Regions from separate parts of the Sphingobacterium sp. lm-10 genome, predicted to be linked through region 1. Evidence: riboswitches for the same ligand, from Rfam matches in the RefSeq annotation. Region 1 holds a riboswitch; each other region holds the start of a gene.
The links. Region 1 has a riboswitch for S-adenosylmethionine ahead of M8998_RS02210 (5-oxoprolinase). Riboswitches for the same ligand answer to the same signal wherever they lie in the genome.
Positions count from the first base shown of each region.

Region 2: it holds a riboswitch for S-adenosylmethionine, as region 1 does, so the genes downstream of both, metF (methylenetetrahydrofolate reductase [NAD(P)H]) here and M8998_RS02210 (5-oxoprolinase) in region 1, are expected to answer to the same signal.
Region 3: it holds a riboswitch for S-adenosylmethionine, as region 1 does, so the genes downstream of both, M8998_RS06015 (O-acetylhomoserine aminocarboxypropyltransferase/cysteine synthase family protein) here and M8998_RS02210 (5-oxoprolinase) in region 1, are expected to answer to the same signal.
Region 4: it holds a riboswitch for S-adenosylmethionine, as region 1 does, so the genes downstream of both, metE (5-methyltetrahydropteroyltriglutamate--homocysteine S-methyltransferase) here and M8998_RS02210 (5-oxoprolinase) in region 1, are expected to answer to the same signal.

Region 1 is NZ_JAMJWC010000001.1:580,228-583,367, reverse strand. It holds gene guaA (glutamine-hydrolyzing GMP synthase) at 1-274, opposite strand, end outside; gene M8998_RS02215 (DUF72 domain-containing protein) at 358-1,236, shown strand; SAM-I-IV-variant riboswitch at 1,274-1,370, shown strand; gene M8998_RS02210 (5-oxoprolinase) at 1,417-1,686, shown strand; gene M8998_RS02205 (DUF2891 domain-containing protein) at 1,701-2,834, opposite strand; gene trxA (thioredoxin) at 3,059-3,140, shown strand, end outside.
Region 2 is NZ_JAMJWC010000002.1:405,849-408,988, forward strand. It holds gene M8998_RS11735 (FAD/NAD(P)-binding protein) at 1-147, opposite strand, end outside; gene metF (methylenetetrahydrofolate reductase [NAD(P)H]) at 401-1,357, opposite strand; SAM riboswitch class I at 1,418-1,522, opposite strand; gene M8998_RS11745 (adenylyltransferase/cytidyltransferase family protein) at 1,637-2,164, shown strand; gene M8998_RS11750 (nucleotide sugar dehydrogenase) at 2,234-3,140, shown strand, end outside.
Region 3 is NZ_JAMJWC010000001.1:1,516,274-1,519,413, forward strand. It holds gene pckA (phosphoenolpyruvate carboxykinase (ATP)) at 1-909, opposite strand, end outside; SAM riboswitch class I at 1,298-1,409, shown strand; gene M8998_RS06015 (O-acetylhomoserine aminocarboxypropyltransferase/cysteine synthase family protein) at 1,655-2,959, shown strand; gene M8998_RS06020 (homoserine dehydrogenase) at 2,992-3,140, shown strand, end outside.
Region 4 is NZ_JAMJWC010000002.1:603,039-606,178, reverse strand. It holds gene M8998_RS12600 (sensor histidine kinase) at 1-995, shown strand, start outside; gene M8998_RS12595 (response regulator transcription factor) at 1,022-1,711, shown strand; SAM riboswitch class I at 1,778-1,894, shown strand; gene metE (5-methyltetrahydropteroyltriglutamate--homocysteine S-methyltransferase) at 1,967-3,140, shown strand, end outside.

The DNA of each region.
Region 1 (3,140 bases):
CTCCCCCAGAATGCTGTGCCAGATATTGAGCGCCATAACAAACGCCCAGCACGGGGTAATCCCGCATCATAGCAGCGTAGTCTACTTGCGGTGCATCTTCCTGACGCACAGAGTATGGACTACCTGAAAAAATGATACCTTTAACTGTTTCATCGAAGGTAGGGATGTTATTAAATGGATGAATTTCACAGTAAACATTCAATTCGCGCACACGACGCGCGATCAACTGCGTATATTGTGACCCAAAATCGAGGATAATAATTTTTTCTGACATGGCGCAAAGTTACATATTCAGGATGAGTTTTACACGGCGAAATCTTCTTACCTTAGCATTTACACTTTTCTTAATAAGCAGATATGAAATTTGGCAGCGTTACAGACCCATCATCTATTGATTTCTCCCTTCCCAATACGCCATCAGCAACGCTGGAACTACTGAAAGCGCATCAATCAGACGCGCCGTTTGAGGTATTTGTTGGCTGTGCCAAATGGAATAAAAAAGAGCTCAAAGGATTTTACCCGCGCGGCACTAAAGATGAACTCGCGTACTATGCTACGAAATTCAATTCTATTGAATTAAACGCGACATTCTATAACTCTCCCTCCAAGGATCAGGTGCAAACCTGGAAAGACAAGACCGGAAAGGATTTTAAATTTTTCCCTAAAATTCCTCAATCTATTAGTCATTATGGCCGCTTGCTTAATACCGATGAAAAAGTAGAAACCTTTGTAGATGCCACCGTGCTATTTGAAGATAAGTTGGGAATGGCTTTTTTACAAATGCACGATAACTTTAAGCCCAAAGATTTTGAACGATTGGAGTCATTTCTGAAAAACTTCCCCGCGGGATATCCTTTAGCGATAGAAGTGCGTAATGAAGCTTGGTTTAGTGATCAAGAGGTTGCTGCGCGCTATTATTCCTTGTTGGAGAAAACAGAAAAGACCAATATCATCACCGATACCGCCGGACGTAGGGATTTATTGCACATGCGACTAACTACACCAATTGCTTTTGTGCGTTATGTGGGCGCCAACGCTCCTTCTGATTACACACGCTTAGAAGATTGGGTGAAACGCATCCGCGAATGGAGAAAGGCTGGATTACAGAAACTGTATTTCTTTATCCACCAGAACATGGAAGTCGAATCCCCCATGCTAGCAGATCATTTCATCAAACTGATAAATAAATCCTTTGACTTGAATTTGAAATTACCGAATGCTGACAAATTATTTTAAAGTTTATTTGGAGATTAACGAATACTCTACTAAGTTTGTAGAGTATTCAGAATTGCCTGACGCAATACCAACCGAGTTCGCAGAACCGCGGTGGTTTTTATAATACGGGATTCATTCCAAAACAGATTATATTGCCGTTCTGAATACGATTGATGGTTTCACCTTTAATAATTGTATTGTATGCAAACTCCAAACGAACTGTACCAGCATTTGGTTCAAAATTTTCACCACTATTCCGTCAAGGAGCTCGTTAACTTGAATAACGATCTCGTCCGAAACAAATCCTGGGGTACACAAAAAGCAGCTTTTAGAACTGCCGTATTGAACAGTCTTGCGCGTAAAGGCGTAGATCTGTCGCGCATCGTATCTCACGACGATGGGTTTACCACTATTCAGCTAGTACCCGTTGAGTTGGGTGACGACAACACCTTAATTCCGCTTGCCTGTTAGTTATGAACCCGTGTTTATTGATGCGTAATGGCATAAAGTGCAAAAGTTCCTAACCAGTGTGAGCCCATGTAATCGTCTTCCTTGGTAAGGTTTGGTAAAGAAAAAGCCATGTGCTCATCGGCGATTGTACGCAGATGTGCTAACGCCGGAACTTGATGCGCAATGCCATACAGACAGGCTGCACGACTATAGTTTAGGCCATCTAGGTGGACTAGCTGACCGTCGGTGCGATCTTTCACAATAGCAGGTTTCAACTGAAAATCAGCTTCATACATTTGCGGCAGAAAGGCATGAAGCCAGGTTTCATATGCTTCTCTATCTAAAACTTTGCTCATCAGATAGGCTTCCTCCAGACAAGGCGAAAGAAAGTCTGAACCACTCGGCTCATAAGAAAAGTCACAGTTTTTATCCTCTTTATATAGGCGAGTAGCATGTTCTGCAATAATATCGGCTAATGCTTCGTCTTCAACCGTCAATGCGTAATCGTACATCAATGACAGACCAAAAGCGGTATTGTCATGCTTTCCACTACGGATGGGATAAACTAACTTAGGCAAGTAATCCAACAACTTACCTCGCAGAAGATCGACCATGGGTTGCAAAGATCTGCTCCATCGCTGGGCATCGGCATCGTCCCATGTTACCAACTCTTCCTGCAACTTAAATAACCAAGCCCAACCATAAGTACGCTCAAATGAGAGGTTGTTTTTATCTTCAAAGAAAGCCTTCTCAATAGCCGCGTTCTCATCCGTGATTAGCGCATTCAATGTGCTACGCACCGCACCGTCTTGATCCAGGTTATCGAAAGATTTCATCAATTTGATGATAGACCAATAGCCATGTACCGATGAGTGCCAATCAAAACATCCGTAAAAAATAGGTCGCAATGCACGCGGTGGTTTAAGATCAGCATCGCCTCCTAAAGACTGCCCCAATTTATTGGGGTATTCTACCGTAATACAATGGACCGGCATATCAAAAATAGTCTTCGCCTGCTGTTGGCTCAAAGCAAATTTTGGAGTTGGCTTTTCAGTCGCGACTGCTTTTTTGTCGTTAGTTTGGTTATTCTGGCAGGAAAACAAAAAGCTACTGGCAAATAGGAACAAGATTAAGAAAGCGAACTTACCTATTGTATCACGTATGATCATGTATTAAATCTATAATATAAATAATGAAACACTAAAGATAGTAAATTCAGTGATGTGTACAGAAAGGCCTACTCAATATTTTACTTTAATGGATAGTATCTATTTAGCAACTATGACACCTTAATAAACGATGATAAATCGAATGTTATAGTTGAAACCAATAACCTTTACGGCACGCTATTTGGCAGATTTATATTTTTTAATAGGACGATACAAATAACAATATGACATTTCAGGAAATAATAAACAGTGATAAGCCCGTATTAGTAGACTTCTTTGCCGAATGGTGTGGGCCATGTAAAATGA
Region 2 (3,140 bases), on a different contig from region 1:
GAATTCTTTCCGTTTCTCAAATAGAGTAATAGAGAGTGGAAACGGGTTTCCTTTCGTGATGTGTTTTTGTACCAGTTGTATGAAGCAGGCTACGCCGCTTGCTCCCGATCCTACGATGGCTATTGTTTTAGGTAGATGTTTGACCATACAGTTAAGTAAACAGGGATCACGAATGATTGTTTACCAGTGATGTATTTGTTACGTATGCCAAAGTCTTCGTGCTTTATTTAATTTAAGTAATTGTTATTGAAAGCATTGTGTTGTTTTAATGCTCCATTTCCCAACTAAGGGAAGGTCAAAAAACGAAAGCTCGAACGTTATGCTACCTCGCAATGATGTATTTTTTCGGTCTTAAATGTCTTTTTTAGAAAAGTCTCCTTTTACACTAAGCGTAAAATGCCTAAGCAAGTTGCTGGACAATATTTTTGGTAGGACCTGGATTACTCATCGTATAAAAGTGGAGCACTGGTGCACCGAAAGCGATGAGTTCGCGGCACTGCTGTACTAACCATTCTTCACCTATCTTCCGCACCTCTGCATTGTTCTTGCAGCTATCGACAGCCTCAGATAACTCCTCTGGTATATCCAAGTGAAATATACGGGGTAGCGTGATGAGTTGTTTTTTTGTAGTTAATGGCTTTAAACCAGGGATAATAGGCACGTGGATACCATGCTCACGACATTTGGTAACAAACTCTTTATAGCGCTCAACGTTGAAGAACATCTGTGTTACAATAAATTCGGCTCCCATATCCACCTTTTTCTTCAACCATTTAAAGTCTGTTTGCGAATTTGGAGCTTCAAAATGCTTCTCTGGATACCCTGCTACCCCTATGCAAAAATCGGTTTTTGAAGAAGTGGTGATATCCTCATGTAAGTATTTTCCTTCATTCATATCCCGAACCTGTTTCAATAGGTCTGTGGCATAAGCATGCCCACCTTCGGTAGGGATAAAATCGGCATCGCCCTTCCGTGCGTCGCCCCGAAGTACTAGCACATTATCTATGCCAAGGAAATCAAGATCAATCAAGGCGTTCTCTGTTTCCTCTTTGGTAAATCCGCCGCAAATCAAGTGTGGCACCGCATCTACCTTATACTTATTCATGATAGCTGCACAAATGGCCACCGTACCCGGCCGTTTACGATAAGATACACGCTCCAATAACCCGTTTGGATGTTGTTTGTATAAGTAATCTTCCCGATGGTATGTGACGTCGATAAAGGGAGGTTTGAATTCCATCAACTCATCCATCGTCTGAAATATGTTTTGAATTCCCTGGCCTTTTGCGGGAGGCAACAACTCGAAAGAAAACAGCGTTTTTCCTTGTGCATTCTTGATATGATCAATGATCTTCATACGTATGTGTTTCTTGAATGGAAGGCTTGCAGAGAAATGGTGCCGACATATGCCTATGGCCGCTTATCATTCCCTTCACTATGGAGGGTAGATTGTAGCACCTTGACATGCGTCAGGTTGCTAAGGCGTCCGCGGGTCTAATCCCTCAGCCTTTCTCTATAAGCAATCACAAATATGGGAAAAGCGTGTGGGATAACAAAATGCAGAATGATTTTAATTGATGATCAAAATTTGTCCACCTTTTGTCCACGGCTGTTATCGTTAGATGTACATAGGATAATGAAAAAATCAATTATCCTTGTGGATACAAACATACTATCTCGTATCAACATGGAAAATAACAATCCCTCCGATTACAATCCTGGCCCACGCATTGGCATTACCTTCTCCACATTCGACTTGTTGCATGCCGGGCATATCATGATGTTGGCAGAAGCCAAACGACAATGTGATTACCTGATCTGCGGTTTACAGATGGACCCTACGTTAGACCGGCCGGAGAAGAATGCGCCTACACAAACTGTAGTAGAGCGATACATACAACTTCGAGGGTGCCAATATGTAGATGAAATTGTCCCCTATTCTACAGAGCAAGATTTGGAAGATATCTTACGATCCTTTAAGTTAGATGTGCGTATTGTGGGGGATGAATACCAGGAGAAAAACTTTACAGGAAGAGAATACTGCGAACAGAAGGGCATTGAGCTTTATTACAATAGCAGAGATCATCGGTTTTCCAGCTCTGGTTTGCGGAGGATTGTTGCCGAAAAAGAGGCACAGAAGATGGAACGAGAAATGAACCCGTAATAGAATAAGGATCACATTACGGATTTTCAATTTTCTGAATTATCAGACTATTTAGTACTTTCGTGGAGAATGAAGAAGATAGCCGTTATCGGACAAGGATACGTCGGGTTGCCCCTGGCATTGGCGTTTGCTTCCCACACGCAAGTAGTAGGGTTTGATATTGATGAAGCGCGCGTTAGCGAACTGAACCAGGAGATCGATCGTACTAAAGAAGCAAATCCTGAGATGCTACGATCAGCGCTTCAACTTATTGTGGATACAGAAGGGCAAAAGGGCTATACAGCATCCTTTGCAGTGGAAGATCTTCGCGGTTGCTCTATCTACATTGTCACCGTTCCTACGCCAATCGATGAATTCAATGCGCCTGATCTAAGACCTTTGCGTCATGCAACGCGCATGATAGGAAAGGTGTTGAAAAAAGGCGACATCGTAATCTACGAATCCACGGTGTACCCAGGCTGTACAGAAGAGGACTGCGTGCCGATTCTAGAGCGGGAATCTGGATTGATATTTAACGAAGATTTTTTTGCAGGATATTCTCCAGAACGGATCAATCCTGGGGACAAGGTAAACACGTTGACTACCATAAAAAAAGTCACCTCTGGATCTACTTCGGCTATAGCGGAAGAGATAGATCAGTTGTATCGAATCATTATTCACGCGGGTACGCACAAAGCTCCTAGCATTAAGGTGGCGGAGGCTTCCAAAGCAATTGAAAATGCGCAACGTGATGTGAATATTTCTTTTGTCAATGAACTCGCTTTAATCTTTGATCGGGTGGGTATTGATACACAAGATGTATTAGCTGCCGCTGGGACGAAGTTTAATTTTCTTCCCTACAAACCTGGCTTGGTTGGTGGGCACTGTATCTCGGTAGATCCCTATTATTTAGCACATAAAGCGGTTCAGTTGGGCTATCATCCAAATGTTATTCTCTCTGGTAGACGGGTTAATGACTCTGTCGCAGAATTCATTG
Region 3 (3,140 bases), 940 kb from region 1:
TTCTGGCATGTAAAGCATATTTTCTGTTAATGCCCCAAACCGCACAGCACCAAATATATCGGGTTCGCTTTCGACTTTTAGGTTGATGCATTTGGCGTAACAACCTCCCTCTAAATTGAAGATTCCTTCGTCCGACCAACCATGCTCATCATCACCAATCAGATAACGATCGTGATCTGCAGACAAGGTGGTTTTCCCTGTGCCAGATAAACCGAAAAACAAGGCTGTTTCTCCATTTTTACCTGTATTAGCCGAGCAATGCATTGGAAAGACACCATGATCTTGTGGCAACACAAAATTCATCATAGAAAACATGCTCTTTTTGATTTCTCCTGTATATGCCGTTCCAATGATTAGCACTTTACGCCGGGTAAAATCAAGCACCACCGCATTCGATGCTCGAAGACCCAGTTCCTCATAATTTTCGATTTTTAATAGAGATGCCACCCACACCGTCCAATCCTTTTGCTGTTCCACTTCTTGCTTAGGAAGGAACATATTACTGATAAACAAATCTTGTGCAGCCAGCTCCGTCGCAAAGTGAATTCTCCTGCTATATTTAGCATACGTTGCGATATTTGCCGTGCGTGTATAAAGTGATTTGCAAGAATCTAAATAAACTTTCACTTGTTGTTCAAGTGCCTCAAATACACTCGGATTGACGGGTTGATTGGTATCATTCCAATGCACCGTATCCTCCGTGACTTCATCACGCACCAGATAGCGATCACGAGGAGAGCGTCCTGTAAAAGTTCCTGTCATAATATTCAGCGCACCGGAAGCAGAAAGTGTCGCTTCCTTATTCAAAATGGCATGCTCAATTAATTCGGCGGGTGTTAACTCACTAAACACCTCACCTTTAGGCTCTAAAGCAAGTTCAATTTGGTAGTCTTGAAGAATTTTTTGCATTACAGTTTATTCGTTTGATTTTATGAAACAAAATTAACCATAAACCAATTGTCGGGAAATTATAAAAACGCTTATTGTAGCAAATACACATGGATAAAAACCTGTATATCAACTAATTAAATTGATGATTAAAATAATTTAAATGCTAAAACATTTTAGCCTATTTTAACAACAATATTCATCTTCAAGGCACTAAACAAAAGGAGTTGGAGATGCGGATAAACAACTCCCAATACACTTGATTAACCAACTTTAATAGTATCTCAGCTAGGAAACATTTCCAAAAAGATTTGATCATATATTTGCATGGCTGTACAAAAACCCTATATTTGCTATGTATATCATTCGATAATACAAATCAACACCTACACCAAAGCGATCAGGTCTTGATTTATAAAGAAGCGGCGAGAGACTGGCTCGATGACCCGCTGGCAACCAACAACAGAGCGTTGAAAAGGTGCCAATTCCTGTCCAAAACCATGTTTTGGAGTATATAAATAATAGAACAGATGAACGAAAAAATCAACTTATTCCCTTCTTCGGAAGATCGTCCACACTTAATTTCTACAGCGATTTGTCATTGGCTGCAATTGGTTGCTTGCCACTCACGAATGCGATAGTCGTTTTTTGTGATTAGTCTTAAGCGATGACCTGTACATCGATTTGGCCTACCGCAACCTATAAACGACTCTTTCCTTTCGTACAGACTAATCCTGATTTTATGTTCCACAATAATTAAGTTACTATGGCCTACAAAAAACCGTTACAATTTGAAACCCTGCAAATACATGCAGGACAGGAAGCCGATCCCACTACTGGGGCACGCGCACTCCCGATATATCAAACCTCATCTTACGTTTTTAACAACGCAGAACATGGCGCCAACCTTTTTGCATTGAAGGAGTTTGGAAATATTTACACTCGGATTATGAATCCGACAACGGATGTCTTTGAAAAGAGAATAGCAGCGCTGGAAGGTGGCTTAGCGGCAGTGGCGGTTTCTTCCGGCCAAGCAGCCCAATTTATCGCACTGAATAATATCCTAGAAAGCGGAGATAATTTTGTGGCGAGCTCCCATCTCTATGGCGGCACATTCAATCAATTTAAAGTTGCCTTTAAAAGGCTAGGCATTGAAGTACGCTTTGCAGACCAGGGTGATCCAGACGAATTTGAGAAATTAATTGATGACCGTACCAAAGCGCTTTATGTAGAAACCATCGGAAACCCCGCATATAGCATTCCTGACTTCGAACGTCTTTCTGCCCTATCCAAAAAACATGACCTTCCTATTGTGGTAGACAATACCTTTGGTGCAGGCGGTTATCTTTTCAAGCCTTTAGAATATGGTGCTCACATTGTAGTGGAGTCAGCCACGAAGTGGATCGGCGGCCACGGCACGACCATTGGTGGCGTGATTATCGATGGTGGCAATTACAATTGGGGTAATGGTAAGTTCAAGCAATTTTCTGAGCCATCCGAGGGTTATCATGGGCTAATCTTCTCGGAAGTGTTTGGAGAAAATAGCAACTTTGGCAATATACAGTTTGCCATCCGGGCGCGCGTAGAGGGATTGCGTGACTTCGGCCCTGCCCTCTCCCCTTTCAATTCTTTCTTGCTGACACAGGGATTGGAAACACTTTCATTGCGCGTACAGCGGCATGTGGATAATGCGCTGGAAATTGCCCAATGGCTTGAAAACCATGCACAGGTAGAATCTGTAAGTTATCCCGGACTGAAGAGCCATCCCTATCATGATGCCGCCCAAAAGTATTTAAAAAATGGCTATGGCGCGGTATTGTCTTTTACTATTCGCGGAGGTAGTACCAAAGCCAACGAGTTTATCAATGCTTTAGAATTGGTCAGTCATCTGGCGAATGTTGGCGATGCGAAAACGGTCATCATACACCCTGCTACAACCACACACCAACAGCTAAGTACGGCAGAACAACAACGCTCTGGCGTATACCCAGGTGTCCTTCGATTATCTGTAGGAATCGAACATATTGACGACATCAAAGCTGATCTGGAACAAGCTTTTGAAGCACTATAAATTTGCGTAACTAAAAAACAATTTGATATAAAATGAGTGAAAAATTAACGATTGGGATGTTTGGATTTGGAGTAGTTGGCCAAGGACTGTACGACATTATCAAAACCAAAGATCTAAATCTAGAAATAAAGAAATTTGTCATTAAAAACCCAACGAAACAACGATCGCTTCCTGAACACCT
Region 4 (3,140 bases), on a different contig from region 1:
TTTTGATGCAGATCAGACCCAACCCTAGTGCTGCGCTTATCATTCAGGCTGGTTCGCATTTAGAAGACCCGGTACGTTTGACAGATGCTATGGAATACAGCACTGCTTTGTTCCAAGGCGATCAAGGAAAATCTCCCGGTTTATTGTCTATATACTTCCCATACAAAGAGAGCCATATTGCCGGGAACATGAGTTTTATGGTGATTGCCGTGCTCGCTTTATTGTCGTTACTAGTTGGCTGCTTTGCCTACACACTCACGATCATTTTTAGGCAGAAGAAAATATCGGAGATGAAGACAGACTTCATCAACAACATGACGCACGAGTTCAAAACACCGGTGGCTACGATCATGATTGCGAGCGAATCGCTTCGAGACAAAGAAATTGCCTCCAACGAAAACCGGGTCAATAAGTTGGCTAATATCATCTATGATGAGAATATACGGTTAGGTTCACATATTGAGCGTGTATTGAACATAGCACGCCTTGAGAAAGAAAACCTGAATATCGAGCGTACTAAAGTACCTATTAACGCGCTTATGTCTGACGTGCTGGAAAGCATGCACCTGCAATTGGAGAAAGCTGGCGGAAACTTACAGGTGGACTTATCCGCTACGCACGATGTGGTGATTGGTGATGAGCTGCATCTTTCTAATGTGATGTTCAATTTACTAGACAATGCCATTAAATATAGCAAAGACACTCCGGACATAACCGTTCGTACCTACAGCACCAAAAACAGCATAACCTTATCCGTTGCAGATAAAGGAGTCGGGATGTCGAAGGATCATCAGGAAAAAATATTTGATCAATTTTACCGAATACCAACAGGGAATATTCACAATGTAAAAGGCTTCGGGTTGGGGCTAAGTTATGTCAATAACATCATCAAGATCCTCAATGGCAAGATCTCTGTAAAAAGCGAACGAGATAAAGGCACACAATTTGAGGTGACTTTACCACTCCACAGTACCGATAGCACAAGCAGAGCTTGATTATTAATATACATTAAAACAAATTTATGTCTCAAAAAATACTACTAGCAGAAGACGATCCCAATCTTGGCGATCTCTTGAAAGATTACCTCGAACTCAAGGGTAAATTTGATGTCGTACTGTGCAAGGATGGCATGGAAGCATTGGAAGCATTCCGCAAGGATGAATTTGATCTGTGCATTTTCGATGTTATGATGCCAAAAAAAGACGGCTTCTCTTTGGGGAAAGATGTGCGCAAAGTGGATCAAACAGTGCCAATTATCTTTGCCACAGCCAAAGGAATGATGGAAGACAAAACCCAAGCATTTGAATTGGGTGGTGATGACTATATTACGAAGCCGTTTCGTGTAGAAGAGCTGTTGTTGCGCATCAACGCCCTGCTTAAACGTTCGTCTCGCGATAAAGATGATGAAACACCAGACAAGTTTGAGATTGGTGGTTATTTCTTTGATTATACCAGTCAAGTGATCTCCTATAAGGGGCAGCAGCAGAAGTTATCTACTAAGGAGGCCGAACTGTTGCGTCTGCTTTGTCTCAAGAAGAATGATGTGTTGACGCGCGAAGAAGCGTTGGTGAAGATCTGGCATGACGACAACTATTTCACCGGTAGAAGCATGGATGTATTCCTGAGTAAGCTTCGGAAATATCTTAAAGAAGATCCGAATGTGGAAATCGTAAATGTGCATGGCAAAGGATACAAGCTTTTGGTCAGCTAGCTGATTATTTGCGTCCTCTTTTCTCTAGAAATTTGGATTTTATACTTTTGTTATCTAAGTTTGTGATGCTTATAGAGAAAGGCAGAGGGAATAGACCCGTTGAAGCCTTGGCAACCTGTCACTTGGACAAGGTGCTACATTCTACTCTTACCCTGTACGGGAACAATAAGAGAAAGATAAGCTGAAGTCACTGTTTCTGGTGCCATTCTCTAATAGCAAAGTATTACATCCGAAAAAAATTAGAGAAATAAAACTATGTTAACGACAAACAACTTAGGTTATCCAAGAGTAGGACCATTCCGCGAATTGAAAAAGGCGAATGAAGCTTACTGGGCTAAAAAAATCACCCAAGAGGAACTTCTAAATACAGCAAAAAGCATTCGTGAAGCTAACTGGAAATTACAACAGGAGAATGGCTTTACCTTAATCCCGTCCAATGATTTTTCCTTTTATGATCAAGTATTGGATTTATCCCTTACGATCGGAGCAGTGCCTGCGCGCTATCAATCGCTTTTAAATAAGATTGACGGAGAATACAGTTTAGATCTATATTTTGCGTTAGCAAGAGGTTTCCAGGCAGAAGGTGTTGATGTGACGGCCATGGAAATGACGAAATGGTTCGACACCAACTACCATTACATGGTTCCCGAATTCACCAAAAATCAGGAATTCAAATTAACTTCTGAAAAATTCTTAAAAGAATACAACGAGGCGAAGTCATTAGGCATTGAAACGAAGCCAGTATTAATTGGCCCCATCACCTACCTTTTATTAGGAAAAGAAAAAGAAGAGGGTTTTGATCGTATCGATCTAATCGAGCGTTTATTGCCAGTATACGAAGAGATCGTTTCCAAATTGGCGGCGGCTGGTGCACAATATATCCAAATTGATGAGCCGTACCTGGCGTTGGATATCGACGAAAAAGTAAAAGGTTTGTATAAAATGGTATTTGAGAAATTAAATGCCGCAGCGGGCGACACCAAACTGATCGCAACAACGTATTTTGAAGCGTTAAAAGATAATGAAGATTTGGCGTTGAACCTTCCAGTACACGCCTTACATATCGACTTGGTACGCGGTGAAGATCAATTGGATACCATCTTGGCAAAAGTTCCTGCTTCTCTAACTCTTTCATTAGGTGTGGTAGAAGGCCGTAATATTTGGAAAAATGATTACGAAAAATCATTAGGCAAAATCCAACAAGCAGTAGATACATTAGGGAAAGACCGTGTTTGGATAGCACCAGCGTCTTCTTTATTGCATGTACCATTTGACTTGGACAATGAGAAAAACGAAGAATCTCTTCCTGCCGAGGTTAAAAATTGGCTAGCATTCGCTAAGCAGAAATTAGCAGAAGTAAAAGACCTAGCTGTATTGGCTGACGGGGAGGTAGATGCAGAGACAGAAAAACGTTTCGAAAGCAACAAAG